Regions from separate parts of the Virgibacillus halodenitrificans genome, predicted to be linked through region 3. Evidence: riboswitches for the same ligand, from Rfam matches in the RefSeq annotation. Region 3 holds a riboswitch; each other region holds the start of a gene.

Region 1 (5,948 bases), 1.7 Mb from region 3:
CTTCTATAAAAGCTCTTGCCGTTTGATTAACACGGTTATCTAAATCTTTATATGTTAATCGGAGATTGTTGTAAGCGATTGCAAATTTATCTGGAGTACGTTCTCTTGTCCTTGCAAGCAGATCCCCTAACGTGTTCCTTCTAACCCGTTGCAGCAGCTGATCAAGTTCATTGTGAATCGTTGTATTCTTCAATACATCCACTCCTCATTATTTTTGATGCTCACACATGCGCAATATTCTAATTTTTATAATATTTCAGTTATTAGATAAAATCAAGTATCTATACAAATTTCTACAAATGAAAGTTAACATAAAAATATAAAACTCGATTTGTCTCAGGCGCCCATATATTATTGTTAATATTCAAAACAAAAGGCAGTCTTCGCAGACTACCTTTATTTGGTCTTATTTATTATTCAATAATTACTCTTGTATTTCCAATTCTGTCATGCACTCCCTGCTTTTCAGGAGAAAATGCTACGACAATATAAAGCAAAAACGTGAAAAAGAATACACGATGCAGAAACCTTCCGACTACCTCTCTAAATAAAAGATCACTCCATAAGAGCTGTTTTTGATCCTCTCGTACGACTTTGAGACCAAAGATCATTTTTCCCAATGTTTGGTTATAAAATTTGGTCATCAACAAGAAATAAAGATAAAAAATCAGCGAACCTAAAATACCTGTCACTGTCCAAAATCCAATATCAATGGGAGCTCCTTCAAAAAACTTGAATGGACTAAGCAGGATGCCAGTCACACTAAAAATAATGAGAAGATCTGCCAGATATGCCCAGAAACGCATCCAAAAACCAGCATATCTAACAACTGGTTGATCAGTCAAAGAGAATTCGTTTGCCTCTTCCATTACGACTGCACCTCCTTATTCCGAATATAAATACATTGCTCTTGGCCCATTGGATTGTCTTAGGAATTCCTGTATTCCGAAAAGATCTTTTTCTGTACCAAGCATATTTTGCATTGTTCCACTTAAGAGTTGGTTAAAAGGTAAACCTTTTTCATATTCAATAACAGACGCTTTACCAAGTTGATTGTCTTTTTTCATCAAAGCAATCGTGTCGTCCAATGTCCCCAAATCATCCACGAGATTAATCTCTTTCGCTTGGGATCCTGTATAAACACGACCGTCTCCAATTTCCCTTACCCTCTGTTCTTTCATCTCTCTACCTTCCACTATAACGTCAACAAAGTCACCATATAAGTCATCGATCATAGTTTGAAGAATGTCACGCTCATCGTCTGTCATTTTTCTACTGGAAGACATGATGTCCTTGTATTTCCCACTTTTAATTGTATTGAAATTAATCCCATGTTCTTCCGCAAATTCAGCAAAGTTAAAACTTTCCATAATAACACCGATAGAACCGGTTAATGTAGCAGGATGAGCGACAATCTTATCAGCAGGAGCCGAGATATAATAACCACCAGAAGCAGCTGTATTTCCCATTGATACATACACAGGCTTTTGATATGTATTTTGAATGTCTACGATTTTATCGTGGATTTCAGCACTTTCTACAACACCACCGCCAGGGGAATTAACCCGGATAATGATTCCTTTTACGGACGAATCCTCTCCTGCTTGGTCTAGCGTATCCAGAAAGCGCTTGTGATTATATACGTTCGCATTTATTAGAGAACCTCCGGAAGCATCCTGAATCACACCTTCTAAATGCAGGACAGCTATTTTCTTATCTACTGCTCCTTCTTCTATTACTGTTTCAGATAGTTGATTATCTTCAAAATTAAACATTTGATCAAAATTGGCTGTCGCAACACTTGTAGATAACTGCACGACAATGGATATAACAAACAATCCTATCGCAATAACAAGTGCAAACCATCTTTTGTTATTCATTTATAAACCTCCTTTTATAAATATAGCCTTCTTTTTTTCTTTGATGAAATAGATTTAGGTGCAACATATCCTCTTTCGTAAATCTTCCCTTTTCTCATTTGGCATATTTTTAAGAAACTATCAAACGAATCAGCTTTTCGTTCATCAAGTGCCTTCATAAAAACTTTGGCAGCTACACGAGCGTCTTCTAGTGCGTGGTGATGTTCAAAGTTAATCTTATGATGGCTAGCTAGTGTATTCAGTTTATGATTTTGTAAGTGTGGCCAGATTTTTTTAGAAATATTCACTGTACAAAGGTATTCCATTTCTGGATATGGCAGTTGAAAATAATCTAATGTATTTCGAATTACACTCATATCAAAACTTGCATTATGTGCAATAACCAAATTATTGGATAAGTAATTATTTAATTGTGGCCACAATTCAGCAAATGTCGGTGCTTCTTGAACATCATTTTCAGTTATCCCATGAATACCAATATTAAATCCGCTAAAAGACATCATAGGATTAATCAAACTATAAAATTCATCAATTATTTTGTGTTCATTAGCAACTACTAGACCTACTGCGCAAGGACTGTGTCGCTTCTCATTAGCTGTTTCAAAATCTATGGATACGAAATTCATATAATAGCTCTCCCCCATTATAAATATTTACACTGGTATCTGAATTATTTATTTCTGTACACTACCCTCGTGCCACAAATGACATCATGTAGAGCTTTTTTATTTTCCGTAAAACCTGCAACAATAAAGCCAAGCATAAACGGAATAGCCGAGAGAATATAAGAAAAATATCTTCCAACAGATTTCAATATACTAATTTGTGTCATATCTTTATTTAAGACTTGTATTTTACAAACCATCTTTCCAGGAGAACCACGAAACTTGCTTGCCGTAAATATTATAATGAATACTACGGAGTATAATAGACTTGATATCCCTTCCGATATGGAGTCCTCCGAGCTTCCTCCCTGGAAGAATGTCTGATCACCTATAATGACCGCGATAATTAGTGCCATTAAGGAAATAATAATTCCATCAACAAAATTTGCTAAAAACCGTATCCAAAATCCTGCTGGTTTATAATTGTCCATGTTGTGCCTCCTTACATTTTTCATTTACTTTTCTATACGATAAGAGAAGAAAAAGTTTCCATTTTTCTTCCACTTCAGATTTATGGAATTTCAAGAATATCAGAGGTAGTGATAATCCCTGCTAGTTTTTCTCCCTGCGATCCATTTCTAGTTATTAACAAAGCTTCAAGCCGTTTTCCCTTTGATGCATATTCCTTGTAGAGTTCAACTGCTGCATAGATGGAGGTTGAAGCTGAAATAAATAGCACATTATCTTTTTCTTCGAATGGGAGCACATCCTTCAATAAAATATCGTTGAAAGAGAAACTACCCTCTCCATTATTTTCTGCAAGCCAATTTGTAATTCCTTTCTGTGTAAGTAAACCCATAAACGTTTGATTAGCGTAGACAGGAAATTTGGTATGCCCTTTCTCATGAATGGTGTGTAACATATCTGCTAAAGAATCCTGTTCATCAAAATAATGTACTTTCTTGTTGAATAAGGGAATAACTTTTTTAGGATGTGCAAGCTCTTCTTGGATTGTTTCAATTTTATCAACGATCGAATCATGTGGTTCTGCTATTGCATGTGTAAGCTCCACTTTATTATGTACAATTGCGTTTCGCAGTTCAGCAAATTCCAATAGGTCCTCGCTGTAACGTTTTACCAAAGAATTGGAATTCCTCAGTATTTTAACCATTTTAGAAAATCCTAAATCTTTTTTGTTAATCATCATGGACCTTAACTCTTTTTCAATTCGGTTAAATGCTGTTAAAAATTTCTCTGAGTTTTTGAACATTCGATAATCTCCTGCTTATTAATTTAGTATTCCTAGTATTATTTTAAACTATTATGCGGATGCATGAAAGAAACTAATATATATACTAGGATTCTGTTAATTAAATATCGTTTAGTGAAAGATATGAATTTTCAATTATCCACTTGACAATCCATTCTTGCTCCTGTATGTTATTACTTAATATCAAATTGAATAGTTAGAATTCTTATCCAGAGAGGTGGAGGGACTGGCCCTTTGAAGCCTCGGCAACAGACTTAGCAAAGTACTGTGCCAATTCCAGAAGCATATTACATGCTTGAAGATAAGAGGAGAAACAATATTTTGGTGACAACAGCCTCTTCTTATTTTTAGAAGGGGCTTTTTCTGTTCACACAATAAAAAGAGGAGGAAACAAAATGAAAAGAAGTTTAGAACAACGTCTACAAGATGGGACAGTCATTGCTGGTGAAGGTTACTTATTTGAACTGGAAAGAAGAGGGTATTTACAGGCTGGCTCTTTTGTTCCGGAAGTCGCATTGGATCATCCAGAAGCTTTAAAACAAGCTTACCGCGACTATATGAATGCAGGTTCTGACATTGTCTTGGCATTTACATACAATGCCCACCGAGAAAAGATGCGAATTATCGGTAAGGAAGATTTACTGGAACCATTAAACAGAAATGCAATCCGTCTTGCTAAAGAAGTAGCCAAGGAGCATCCAATCGAAGAAGCGCTGGTAGCAGGAAATATCTCCAATACAAACTTATTTGACCCGAATGACCTTGAATCAAAAGAAAAAGTTATGGAAATTTTTGCAGAGATGGTCCAATGGTGTAAAGAAGAAGGTGTAGATTTCGTTAATGGGGAAACTTTCTACTATTATGAAGAAGCTCTGATTGCTTTAGAGGAAATTAAAAAGCAAGGCTTGCCTGCTGTTATTACATTCGGTTTAATGGGCGAAAACATTCTCCGTGATGGGTATACCGTAGAAGAAGCATGTCGACTCCTTTCCGAAAAAGGAGCATTGGTTGTGGGAATGAACTGTTTCCGTGGGCCACACACTATGCAACCATATATAGTTGATATCAGAAAAAATGTAGATGGCTATGTTGGAGCATTGCCAATTCCATACCGTACTTCAGAAGAACATCCAACCTTTTTTAATTTGCCAGATGGGGGCTGTAGCTGTCATTTGCCTTTAGAGACCACATTCCCAACAGCTTTAGATCCACTTTATCATAACCGTTATGAGTTGGCGGAATGGGCGAAGGAAGCTAACGATCTGGGTGTTAATTATATTGGCTTATGTTGTGGTGCATCTCCGGCAATGCTTCGAGCTGTTGCAGAAGCAGTCGGTGTTGAAACCATTAACTCCAAATATTCACCTGATATGGAAAAGCACTTTTTGTTTGGCAAAGATAAAACATTAAAGCAGCATAATTTAAGTTATCGTTTAAAAGCATAATAAACTTTCAATTAAAGAGGTGATTGTAATGACAAATGAGTTAGTACACCAAGAAAAAAACGAATTATTGCAAGCAATTGATTTATTGAAACAAAAGCAATGGATAGACTTAACTCACACTTTCGGACCGAATTCCCCTCATTTCGCTGCGTTTGATGGTGCGGAATTTAAAACATTATTTGATCACAGCGACGGATTTTTTGCTCAACAATTTAGCTTTGCAGGTCAGTATGGAACACATATAGATGCTCCAATCCACTTCGTACCTAATTCGCGTTATGTTGATGAATTGGATTTAAAGGAACTTGTCCTACCATTAATCGTAATTAATAAATCAAAAGAAGCCCAACTAGATCCTGATTTCACTTTATGTGTTCAAGATATTCTCGACTTTGAAGCGGAGCATGGGGAAATAGAATCCGATGTATTTGTAGCTTTACGAACAGATTGGAGTAAACGTTGGCCAGATCAACTAGCTTTTGACAATAAAGGAGAAGATGGTGATAACCGCACACCTGGATGGGGACTAGATGCTCTAAAATTTTTATTTACGGAAAGAAAGATAAAAGCCATTGGACATGAGACATTCGATACTGATTCTGCTATCGATTATAAAAAACGAGGAAAACTGGCTGGTGAATATTACGTACTTGATCAAGACACGTTCCAAGTAGAATTATTAACAAATCTCTATCAACTCCCTCCCACTGGGGCAGCAATTTTAAATTTTGTACCGAAAGTAGAAGGA
Region 2 (5,948 bases), 560 kb from region 3:
CAATTAGAATACTAAGCTGCCATATCCACACTATTCGTTTTTCTTTTTTTAATCTTTGCTGATATTGTTTAAATAAGTGGGCATCATTTTTAGGATTCATCTACTTTATGCACCCCCTTTGTTTGTACAGATTCCTTTTCATTTTTATTTAATTCTTCCCAGACTTTATCAAAGAGAAGCTGATATTTGGGATGTCTTCTTACTAAAAACGGGTCCTCATTTCTGAGTTCAAGAGGTACTTCGAATACTTTTTCAATTGTACCGGGATTAGCATTCATGACAAATATTCGGTCACTCATTGCTATTGCTTCCCCAATATCATGAGTGACAAGAACAGCTGTTTTTTGATACATTTTTAATAGCTTTGATACTAAATCTTCGAGTTTTAGTTTCGTCTGGTAATCTAATGCGGAGAAAGGTTCATCAAGCAAAAATATTTTCGGATCATTTATTAATGTACGAACTAAAGCTGCACGTTGACGCATACCTCCTGATAATGAAGCAGGGTATGCGTCAGCAACGTTGGGTAAACCAACTTCCTCCAGCATTTCCATTGCCTTATTTTTAACATCCTCTGTATTGTTGTTATAGATTTTTGGGCCTAGTAACACATTCTCCATAATCGTTTTCCAAGGAAATAGATAATCCTGTTGTAGCATATAGCCTATGGCCAGGGAAGACTCGTTTATTGGTTTTCCCTGCAATCGTATGGTACCGGTGGATTGCTTTATGATTCCAGCAATTATAGATAATATTGTTGATTTTCCACAACCACTTGGACCAAGCAAGGAAACAAACTCACCTTCTTTGATAGACAAACTGATATCATTTAAAGCCCTTGTATACCCCTTTTTTGTAAAATAAAGATGAGAAACATGTTCAAGATTAAGATAGGACATAAAATAATCTCTCCTTATTCCTTAATCACTTCTTCAGCAAACTTAGTATTTACAAGTTCATCATATGCGGCATCTACTGGTAATTCACCTGCTTCATCCATTATGTTTTTTAAGTTGTTCCACTCTTTTTCATCAAGTATAGGGTCAGTTGCGAACGAACCTTGACTTTTATAGCGATCAATGGAGGAGGTGAGCATTTCTAAATCTGTATCTTCAAAATATGGTTGAATCACACTGGCAATAGCTTCTGCGCTATTATTTTCTACCCACTGCTGAGCCTTGTAGACAGCTCTTGTAAAAGACTCAACTGCCTTCTCATTATTCTTCATAAAGCTTTGTTTTGTCATATATACCGTGTATGGCACATGACCAGATTCTTCTCCAAAGGAGGCAATAATATGGCCCTTACCTTCTTTTTCAAAGGTACTTGCAGTTGGCTCAAAAAGTTGAACATACTCTGCGTCCCCGGAAACAAACGCGCCTGGAATATTGGCAAAATCAATATTTTGTTTAAGATTTAAATCATGATGTGGATCAATGCCGTGTTTCTTAAGAACAAATTCCCCAACCATTTGTGGCATTCCACCTTTTCGTTGTCCCAGAAATGTGCTGTCCTTTAAATCCTCCCATTGAAAATCAGGTTTCGGCTCCTTCGCTACGAGGAAAGTGCCGTCTGTTTGTGTTAATTGAGCAAAATTAATCGCATAATCTTTAGAGTTTTGTCCATAAACATATATCGATGTTTCAGAACCAACCAATGCAACATCAGCACCATCAGATAAGAGGGCGGTCATTGTTTTGTCACCACCCCACGTAGTTTGTAGCTCTACGTCTAAACCTTCTTCTTTAAAAAATCCCTTTTCTATGGCTACATACTGAGGAGCGTAGAAGAGTGAGCGTGTAACTTCAGCTATTTTTATAGATGTAGTCTTTTGAGAACTGCAGGCAGATAGTATAAGTACAGATACAGCTGAACATATTAAAAGAAGTTTTATATTTTTCATATTTTCAGTTCCTTTCCAATTGGTATGTCACAATAGATTATGCTTTTTATAAATAATGTGTGAACGCCCAATTAAATAAAACCTTAAACAGAAAGGGTAAACTTCTATGGTAGTTCTTATTACGTAGTTGGAGGAAAATGCGCAGTAGTGTAAGAACAATTAATAGCATAGCCGAGGTAATGCCGGAGAACAAATTAATCGGTAGGAGATCAAGATAATCCGCCGGAGAGCAAATTAATCAGCAGCAGAGCAAGACTATCCGCCGGAGAATAAATTAATCGGCAGCAGAGCAAGACTATCCGCCGGAGAACAAATTAATCGGCAGCAGAGCGAGATAATCCGCCGGAAAACAAATTAATCGGCAGGAGATCAAGATAATCCGCCGGAGAGCAAATTAATCAGCGGTAGAGCGAAAATTTAGGCACTAGCTATATTGGAACTGTTCCGAAACGAGCGTTTACAAACACACAAGTTACGTCGCATTTTATCTATATTGTGAACTTCTTCGATGCCATATCTAAAAAAGCATAAATAAAAAACCGACCTCCTTTTCGAGATCGGCTGTTAGTAGCATACTAACGAATTTTTACTCATATTGTTAAGTCCTTATAAGATGAGATAATAAATTTTATCGTTAACCTTTGTATATAGGACCTGCTTGCTTGATATCATCACTAGCTTTGGTAAACTTTTTGAAGTTCTCATGAAACTTTACTGCAAGTGATTTTGCAGTTGCTTCATATGCTTTTTGGTCTTCCCATGTATTAATTGGTACTAAGACATCGTCTGGCACACCAGGCACGTGTATAGGAATTTCTAAACCGAAAATTTCATCCTTCGTTGTTTCAGCAGTATTCAGTTCACCTTCCAGAGCAGAATGAATCATTGCTCGCGTGTAGGATAGTTTCATACGATTACCGACACCGTAAGAACCACCAGTCCACCCAGTGTTCACAAGAAATACATTGGCGTTATACAAATCAATTTTCTCACCAAGCATTTCTGCATATGTCGCAGGGGCAAGTGGGAGAAATGGAGAGCCAAAGCAAGCTGAGAATGTTGCTTGCGGTTCCGTAACTCCTCTTTCCGTGCCAGCAAGCTTACTGGTATATCCGCTTAAGAAATGGTACATTGCCTGTTCTTTAGTTAATTTACTAATTGGCGGTAAAGTACCTGAAGCATCCGCTGTTAAAAATATAATTGTATTTGGATGTCCTGCAACACTTGGTGTTACAATGTTATCGATATTTTCCAATGGGTATGCAGCTCGTGTGTTTTCAGTTAAAGAAGTATCATCATAATCAGCAATTCTTGAATCCTCATGAAGGACTACATTTTCCAATACAGATCCAAACCGGATGGCATTAAATATTTGAGGCTCTTTTTCAGCTGATAAGTTAATACACTTTGCATAGCAACCGCCTTCAATATTAAATACTCCATTTGGACTCCAGGCGTGTTCATCATCCCCAATTAATTTCCTATAGGGGTCTGCAGACAAGGTTGTTTTCCCGGTGCCTGAAAGACCGAAGAACAATGCCACGTCCCCTTCTTGACCTACATTAGCAGAGCAATGCATGGATAAAACATCTCGTTGAGGTAATAAATAATTCATTACAGAGAAGATGGACTTTTTAATTTCACCTGCATACTCTGTTCCACCAATAAGAATGATACGTTTTTTAAACGATACAATTACAAATGCTTCCGAGTTAGTATTATCCACCTTCGGATCTGCTTTAAAAGTAGGGGCAGACACCACCGTAAACTCTGCCTGATGTGTTTTAAGTTCTTCATTAGTTGGTGTTATAAATAGCTGACGGGCAAATAAATTATGCCATGCATACTCATTTATTACTTGAATTGGTAATCGGTATTTTTTATCGGCACCCGCGAAGCCTTTAAATTGAAATAACTCTTCTTTTTCGGTTAAATAAGATATAACCTTCTTATAAAGTTTCTCAAAGGATTCTTCATCAATGGATTGATTGACAGCTCCCCAATCAATATATTTTTCGCAAACTTCATCTTTGACTATAAACTTATCTTTAGGTGAACGGCCAGTATACTTTCCTGTTGTCGCACAAACGGAGCCAGTTGAAGTAAGCACACCTTCATTCCGAGAGAGAATTTTCTCAACTAATACCGGAACGGATAAATTTTCATTTAGGTTTCCATGTGTGTAAAGCTCTTTTAATGATGATCTCTCAACTGTTTTCATATAAGATACCTGCCTTTATGGGAAAGTTTTTATATCACTACTTTATAGTGAATTTCATAATCTGATTATTAGTATAACACATTTAACATAATAGTCCATACTATTATCGATATTAATAATTGTGACTCGTATGACAATTAAGCGCGAAGAATTATTTAGTTGACAGCAGGGTCCTGTTTAGATAAGCTAAAATTCGAACGGATACTCTCTTATTCAGAGTTGGCGGAGGGACAGACCCTATGAAACCCAGCAACCATCACTCTTGGTGAAAAGGTGCTAATCTGGTGCAAGGATATTTCCTTGAACAATAAGAGCGAAAGGCCACTATTCCTTTCCTCGCCATTGTAGGAAGGGCTTTTTTTGTTTAACAAAATCATCCTTTAAAAATAATGATACTTGATAAATAGAGGTCCGTAAAATAATTATAAAAGGAGGATTTCGCCATATGGCTGCAAATCGTCGTTTGTTTACATCTGAATCAGTAACAGAAGGGCATCCTGATAAAATATCTGACCAAATATCTGATGCAATTCTTGATGAAATTTTAAAAACAGATCCTTATGCCCGTGTTGCATGTGAGACAACAGTAACAACTGGGCTTGTATTAGTTTCCGGAGAAATATCAACAACTACTTATGTTGATATTCCTGCAATTGTAAGACAAACTATAAAGGACATTGGTTACACACGAGCTAAATTTGGTTTCGATGCAGAAACCTGTGCTGTACTAACAGCAATTGATGAACAATCCCCAGATATAGCTGGTGGAGTAGATAAGGCCCTCGAGGCTCGGCAGGGGAAAATGAGTGATGATGAGATTGCTGCGATTGGGGCTGGAGACCAAGGCTTGATGTTTGGTTTTGCCTGTGATGAGACAGACGAGCTTATGCCACTGCCTATTTCTCTTGCACATAAATTAGCGAAGCGGTTGGCTGATGTAAGAAAAGATAAGATACTTGAATATTTACGACCTGATGGAAAAACACAGGTAACCGTAGAATATGATGAAAATGACCAACCTATACGCATAGATACTATTGTAATCTCTACGCAGCACCATCAAGATATTACTTTAGAGCAAATTGAAAACGACATTATTGAAGAAGTAATTCGGCCTGTAGTACCAAATGATTTGTTAGATGAAAATACAAAGTACTTTATAAATCCAACTGGTCGCTTTGTTATTGGAGGTCCACAAGGTGATGCTGGGTTAACTGGTCGTAAAATAATTGTAGACACGTATGGAGGATACGCTCGTCATGGCGGAGGAGCGTTTAGTGGGAAAGATTCAACGAAAGTAGACCGTTCTGCTGCATATGCTGCTCGTTATGTTGCGAAAAATATTGTGGCAGCCGAATTGGCTAAATCTTGTGAGGTTCAACTAGCATACGCAATCGGTGTAGCTGAACCGGTTTCTATTGCCATTAATACTTTTGGAACAGGAAAAGTCAGTGAAGAAGTATTAGTTGAAGCCGTTCGCAAGTTATTTGATCTTCGACCGGCTGGAATTATCCGTATGCTGGATCTACAGAAACCGATTTTCAAAAGTACTGCTGCTTACGGACATTTTGGAAGAACTGACCTATTATTTCCTTGGGAAAAAACAGATAAAGTAGAAGAGCTTAAAGCTTTAACATTGAATTAAAATCAAAGGCAATTGCAGCTGGATTAGCTGCAATAGCCTTTGTTAATTCTGAATAATGTTGTTCATCGTTTTACTGACTGGCCGTGGACGTTTTTGTAAAGCCTAAGTTGCCTTTGTACTATAGATCTGTATTGTCTTTATAATATTTTCCTTTTTCTACGTAGGAATTTCTTATTCTA
Region 3 (5,948 bases):
TGAAGGCTATTTTGTAGGACCAACTATCTTTGATCATGTAACAAGTGAGATGAAGATATGGCAGGATGAAATTTTTGCACCAGTATTGGCGATTAGTAGAGTGGAAAATTTAGAGAGTGCTATTAATCTAACTAATAAATCAAGATTTGCAAATGGCGCTTGCCTCTTTACTAGAGATGGCGGGTATGTACGTACGTTTCGTGAGAAGATTGATGCAGGAATGTTAGGCGTAAATATTGGTGTGCCTGCTCCAATGGCTTTCTTCCCGTTTTCAGGCTGGAAAGATTCTTTTTATGGTGATCTACATGCAAATGGAAAGGATGGCCTTGAATTCTATACAAGAAAAAAGGTATTAACTACAAGATGGGTATAAAGTAATATTTTTGAATAATTTTAAAATTCTTTCTTGACAGTAATCTGCTGTTTAGTTAAGATGAATACAATTTAAAAATTGAATAAGTCATTTCTTATCTAGAGTCGGGGGAGGAACCTGGTCCTGTGATCCCGCAGCAACCGTTACATGTAACAAGGTGCTAAATCCAGCAAGCGTGCAGCTTGAAAGATGAGATGGGTGGATATATTAAAAAACCTCTTTCTCATCGGGAAGAGGTTTTTTATTTAAGCACTCTAAGCTTTTAAAACAACAAGATAGCACTAGTTGAACATAGAACTAGAAATTTATGGAACCAAATCACTAGGTGAATATTTTATCAACAGTAATCGAGTGATGATAAGTTGGATTGGAATGCTTATTTAATAAACCAAGTAAATCGATTGGTAAAGTTATTTATTGTTTCAGGCAACTAATTTTAAAAAAGGAGTTTTGTTACATGAAAAAGCAAATTCATTTAAATGGATTCATTCAAAATTCACCATCTCCACATTCGACAGGACTTTGGAAGTATAAGGAGGACCAAGGGACAGAGCATAATCAATTAACCTATTGGATTAATGCTGCAAAAACATTAGAACGCGGAAAGTTCGACGCATTGTTTATTGCAGATGTACTTGGAACGTATAGTGTTTATGGAAACAGCCATGATGCAGCGGTAAAACATGCGGTACAGTTACCTGCACATGATCCAGTTATCCCTATTGCAGCAATGGCTGCTGCAACAAAATATTTAGGTTTTGCACCAACTATTTCCACAACCTATGCCCAGCCATATTCTCTGGCAAGGCAGTTATCAACACTTGATCATTTAACTGGTGGAAGACTTGCCTGGAATGTAGTTACTTCGTATTTGGAAAGTGAGGCAGTTAACTTAGGGCTTTCCGGTCGACTACCCAAAGAACTCCGTTATGATCGAGCAGATGAGTTTTTGGAAGTTGTCTATAAGTTATGGGAGTATAGCTGGGAAGTAGATGCGGTGGTACATGATAAGAAGAACGATACATTTGCAGATCCAGCCAAAGTACACACCATTAATCATGAAGGTGAATTTTTTAAAGTACCTGGTCCTCATTTGGTAGAGCCATCCCTTCAACAGACCCCTGTATTGTTTCAGGCAGGAGCTTCACCGAAAGGAAGGGACTTTGCCGCCAAACATGCGGAAGCTGTTTTTACTAAGAACCATTCATTGGAGGCACTGAAAAACTATACCGCTGATATTCGCAGACGTACAAAGCAACAGGGACGGGATCCACGTAACGTACTAATATTTCCAATGATCCTTCCAATTATTGGTTCTACTGAAGAAGAGGCGCATGCAAAGCTTCATGAATTAACCAACCATGTCAGCTATGAAGGAACAGCCTCGCTCTTATCTGGTCATACAGGAATTGATTTCTCAGCTTATGACCCCGACCAATACCTGCAGGATATGGACACGGATGCAGTTCAAGGCAATCTCGATATGTATACAAAGGATCCGAATAAGAAATGGACGTTACGTGAAGCAATTAAAAATCATGGACTTGGAAATGGCACCGTTAAATTTATTGGAACTCCTGAGCAGATTGCTGATCAAATTGAACAATGGGCATTTGAAGGAGATGCAGATGGTTTTAATATTGCTCAAGCCTATTCTCCAGGTACGTTTACAGAATTTGTAGATCACGTTGTCCCAGAATTACAAAAGCGCGGTATATACAGAAAGGAATACGAGGGTGAAACGCTCCGAGAAAATATGTTTGGAAAAGGAAGACGTCATCTTCCAGAAGATCACCCGGCAAGAAGGCTCGGTATTATTCAACCAACTTAATAGTTAACTGCTTTTCTATAAAAATAAGGTTCTATTGTAAATGCTGGGTACAGGCGTTATCTCGTAGATTCATAAAATTGCGGACTAGTGAGCGAACAAGTTTCATGAAAACAATAAATCAGCAGCAGAGCAGAATAATCCGCCAGAGAACGAATTAATCAGCAGCAGAGCGGAGTAATCTGCCAGAGAACGAATAAATCGGCAGCAGAGCAGAGTAATCTGCCAGAGAACGAATTAATCGGCAGCAGAGCGGAATAATCTTCCGGAGAACGAATTAATCGGCAGCAGAGCGGAGTAATCCTCCGGAGAGCGAATTAATCGGCAGCAGAGCAGAGTAATCCACCGGAGAACGAATTAATCAGCAGCAGAGCAGAATAATCCACCGGAGAACGAATTAATCGGCAGCAGAGCAGAATAATCCACCGGGGAACGAATTAATCGGCAGCAGAGCAGAATAATCCACCGGGGAACGAATTAATCGGCAGTACATATTCAGGAGCTAGCTGAGGATTGCTCGCCAAGCATTTTTCCGATACGGCGATTTGTAGCCCTACCAAGCTACTATTTTGCGAATCATTGGATAACCTTAGAACCAAAAATAAGAAGGAGGTTAATGATGGGTACTGTTACACTCTATACATGGATAGGTTTTGGTGCATTTCTTGCCATCATGTTTGTCCTCAGTTTAATAAGTGCAAGAAAAACAAAAAATGTAAGTGATTTTGCTATAGGTGGAGGTAGTCTTGGCCCATATGTGCTTGGACTTTCATTTTCAGCCACGTATTTGAGTGCTGCCACATTTCTTGGCTATCCCGGTTGGTCACATGCCTGGGGTTATTCCAATCTTTGGCTCTTTTTAGCAATAATTGGAGGTGGACCAATTGGTGTGCTAATGGTAGCAAAGCGTGTTAGAAAGTTAAATACAGGACAAAAATCACTTTCTCTACCAGATTGGCTTGGCGACTTTTATAAAAGTGATATTTTACGAGTAGGAAGTGGGGTTATTTTACTCTTCAATATCTTTTATATTGCTGCTCAATTTGTTGCAGGGGCACGTATTTTTGAATATCTTCTTGGGATGTCTTATACTGGGGGCCTTTTGCTGATCACCACCATTGTCGTACTTTATGTCTTTGCAGGCGGAGCGTTTGCAGATATTTACACAGATGCTGTTCAGTCGATAATGATGGGGATTGCCGGTACTTTTATCTTTATTTCCGGTATTGTTCTCTTTTGGAAAGGAAGCATTACAGCAACCTTTACAGGTATTACGAATCAACTAGCTAGTCAAGATGCTAATTTGGTCGAAGTATTTAACCCGGAATCCGCACATTTTTATTCTGTTGCTGTCGTAGTTGGAGCAATTGTAATTCAATGGGCATTCGCTTCAGCTCCCCATCTTTTCAATAAAGTTCTAGGATTAAAAAATGAAAAAGATATCGGGAAAATGATTTTGACATACGTAATCGCAACAGCGTTTTCACTTGTCGTATTATTTGGCGGGATTTATAGCCGAGTAGCCTTAGGGAATGGAGTGGCAGAGTCTGACCTGGCATTAATGGAATACGCTGTTTGGGCCTTTCCAGCAGTAGTTGTCGCAATAATCGGTGTGGTTATTCTTGCTGCAGCCATGTCTACAACAGATGGATTATTTGTCTCCATTTCAACTGTATTTGCCAACGATATTTTCCTGAAAGTTCTGGTTAAAAAAGGTGTCATTCGTCTCACTCCTTCGAAAGCAGAAAAGATTGCACTGCAAATTAGCCGGCTTTCTGTACCATTTATCGGTCTGGCTGCATTTCTAATTGTACTTCGACCTCCTGTCTATATGGGAGATATCATGTGGATCGGTATTTCCGGTGTTGCTGCAGGCACGATGGGGCCAATTCTTTACGCAGTTTACGGAAAGAAAAAAGCTTCCAAACGTGCGGCTGAGCTTTCAATGGGTACTGGATTGTTGTCGTATTTGCTGCTTTATTTCTGTGGACTTGTACCAAGCACAATGACAGCAGGAGCTATTGCCACCTTGATAGGAATTGCAACCATTGTTCTCCTGTCAGCGATTCTGAGAAAAGACGCCAAATATGCAAAATCAAGTAAACAATTAAAAGCTAATTAAGAGAGGATGAGAACTATTTTTGTGAATCCAATGCTTTCTATCTGGTTATATGGTTTTATCTTTTTTCTATTGATTGTCGGACTATCGCTTTGGAAGTGGTATTTTAAATAGAAATTTTGTTTAGGAGAGAGCAAGATAAGATAAATGCTGTATTTTTTGAAAAACAAGTGAAAAAAGAGAGGATGATCACATGCGTGAAGTTGCCATTATTTCTGGAAGTCCTTCATTATCTTCCAGATCCGATAGAGTATTAAAGTATTTAGGAGAATTGTTGGAGAGGGAACATTTCACTATTAAGCATATTAGTATCAGGGAGATTCCTTCAGATGACTTGTTTCAAGGAAACTATGATAGCCCTTCAGTTCAACAAGTCGCTAAAACGTTAAACGAAGCAAGTGGTGTTATTGTAGGTTCACCTGTGTATAAAGCTGCTTATTCGGGAGTGTTAAAATCGTTGTTTGATATATTACCACAGGACATATTGCAGCATAAACCGGTTCTGCCACTGATGACCGGAGGAAGTCCATCTCATATGCTTGCACTTGAATATACAATGAAGCCCTTACTAGCAACATTGAAAGGGCAGACACTAAAAGGTATTTACATGCTTGATTGTCAGATAGATAAACAAAAGTATAATCCAATTGTTGATGAAGATATTTGGAATCGAACGAAGAAGCAATTGAGTTATTTTATTGAAATTCTTAAAAAGCAAGAGGCTACGACGGTAATAACTGATTTGTAGTATAAAGAGCTTGTAACAAAATATACTATTTTATTAAAAATCGAACCTAATTCAACTCTATGTTGAATTACAGTTCGTTTTTTTATTGGTGCGGATTAGCAAAATGTTCCCCTTAGGGGAGCGCCTCCCACTTTTAATGTCGTCACTAAAGTTTCTCTTTTTAGTTAGCTCCCAGACTTTTTTGTAGAATAAGTTAAGCAGAGGATTTGCTACTTATGATTTACTTATTAAAATAATTTGACAGTTAAAACTATTAATTATATTATATTAAATAAATTACACTATAACATAATTATCGACAAAAATTGACTGTTTTTGTAACTAAGGGGGGATCACCATGAAAGTATTTGATTTACATTCTGATCTTTTCACTGATATAGCATGGAGAAGAGAACGAGGAGAAACGAACGTTTTTGATACTGTACATTATCCGTACTTAAAAGCTGGAGGTGTAGATGCACTTATTTGTGTATTCTGGGTGGAGCCTAAATTTCGTAACCAAGCCTTTGAACGGTTCCAAAGGATCTTTAGTTATGTAATGGAGGATTTAAAAAGTTCCCGGCATCTGGTTATTCAAGATCCTGGTAATCCGAAAGTAGTTTCATCAGATAAAGTTTCTGTTTATCTTGGAACAGAGGGATTAACCTTTTTGGAGGAATGGAAAGGTACAAGCTTACAAGCCAAAATTGAAAACGGATTCAGTTGGTTGTCTGATGAAAAAGTGAATCATGCTATTTTTTCTTGGAATGAACATAATTTCCTTGCGACAGGTACTGGTGCAGTGTCTAGTCAGGCAAACGGATTAACAGATTTAGGGCAGTTTGCGCTTAAGCAAGGTGAAATTAATAACTGGGTGGTGGATGTAACTCACCTTGATGAA

What was found. Region 3 has a riboswitch for S-adenosylmethionine ahead of BME96_RS14850 (LLM class flavin-dependent oxidoreductase). Riboswitches for the same ligand answer to the same signal wherever they lie in the genome.
Region 1: linked by a shared signal. The riboswitch ahead of BME96_RS03850 (homocysteine S-methyltransferase family protein) and the one ahead of BME96_RS14850 (LLM class flavin-dependent oxidoreductase) in region 3 are both predicted to bind S-adenosylmethionine.
Region 2: linked by a shared signal. The riboswitch ahead of metK (methionine adenosyltransferase) and the one ahead of BME96_RS14850 (LLM class flavin-dependent oxidoreductase) in region 3 are both predicted to bind S-adenosylmethionine.

Annotation. Positions count from the first base shown of each region.
Region 1 is NZ_CP017962.1:742,386-748,333, reverse strand. Features, by position in the region: gene BME96_RS03880 (acyl-CoA synthetase) at 1-193, opposite strand, end outside; gene BME96_RS03875 (RDD family protein) at 414-869, opposite strand; gene sppA (signal peptide peptidase SppA) at 885-1,880, opposite strand; gene BME96_RS03865 (3'-5' exonuclease) at 1,895-2,506, opposite strand; gene BME96_RS03860 (RDD family protein) at 2,551-2,976, opposite strand; gene BME96_RS03855 (CBS domain-containing protein) at 3,057-3,755, opposite strand; SAM riboswitch class I at 3,958-4,063, shown strand; gene BME96_RS03850 (homocysteine S-methyltransferase family protein) at 4,151-5,200, shown strand; gene BME96_RS03845 (cyclase family protein) at 5,229-5,948, shown strand, end outside.
Region 2 is NZ_CP017962.1:2,348,986-2,354,933, reverse strand. Features, by position in the region: gene BME96_RS12235 (ABC transporter permease) at 1-100, opposite strand, end outside; gene BME96_RS12230 (ABC transporter ATP-binding protein) at 90-899, opposite strand; gene BME96_RS12225 (ABC transporter substrate-binding protein) at 914-1,903, opposite strand; gene pckA (phosphoenolpyruvate carboxykinase (ATP)) at 2,538-4,124, opposite strand; SAM riboswitch class I at 4,331-4,438, shown strand; gene metK (methionine adenosyltransferase) at 4,570-5,769, shown strand; gene BME96_RS12210 (gamma carbonic anhydrase) at 5,888-5,948, opposite strand, start outside.
Region 3 is NZ_CP017962.1:2,905,630-2,911,577, reverse strand. Features, by position in the region: gene BME96_RS14855 (CoA-acylating methylmalonate-semialdehyde dehydrogenase) at 1-373, shown strand, start outside; SAM riboswitch class I at 465-569, shown strand; gene BME96_RS14850 (LLM class flavin-dependent oxidoreductase) at 831-2,204, shown strand; gene BME96_RS14845 (sodium:solute symporter family protein) at 2,821-4,323, shown strand; gene ssuE (NADPH-dependent FMN reductase) at 4,514-5,068, shown strand; gene BME96_RS14835 (dipeptidase) at 5,406-5,948, shown strand, end outside.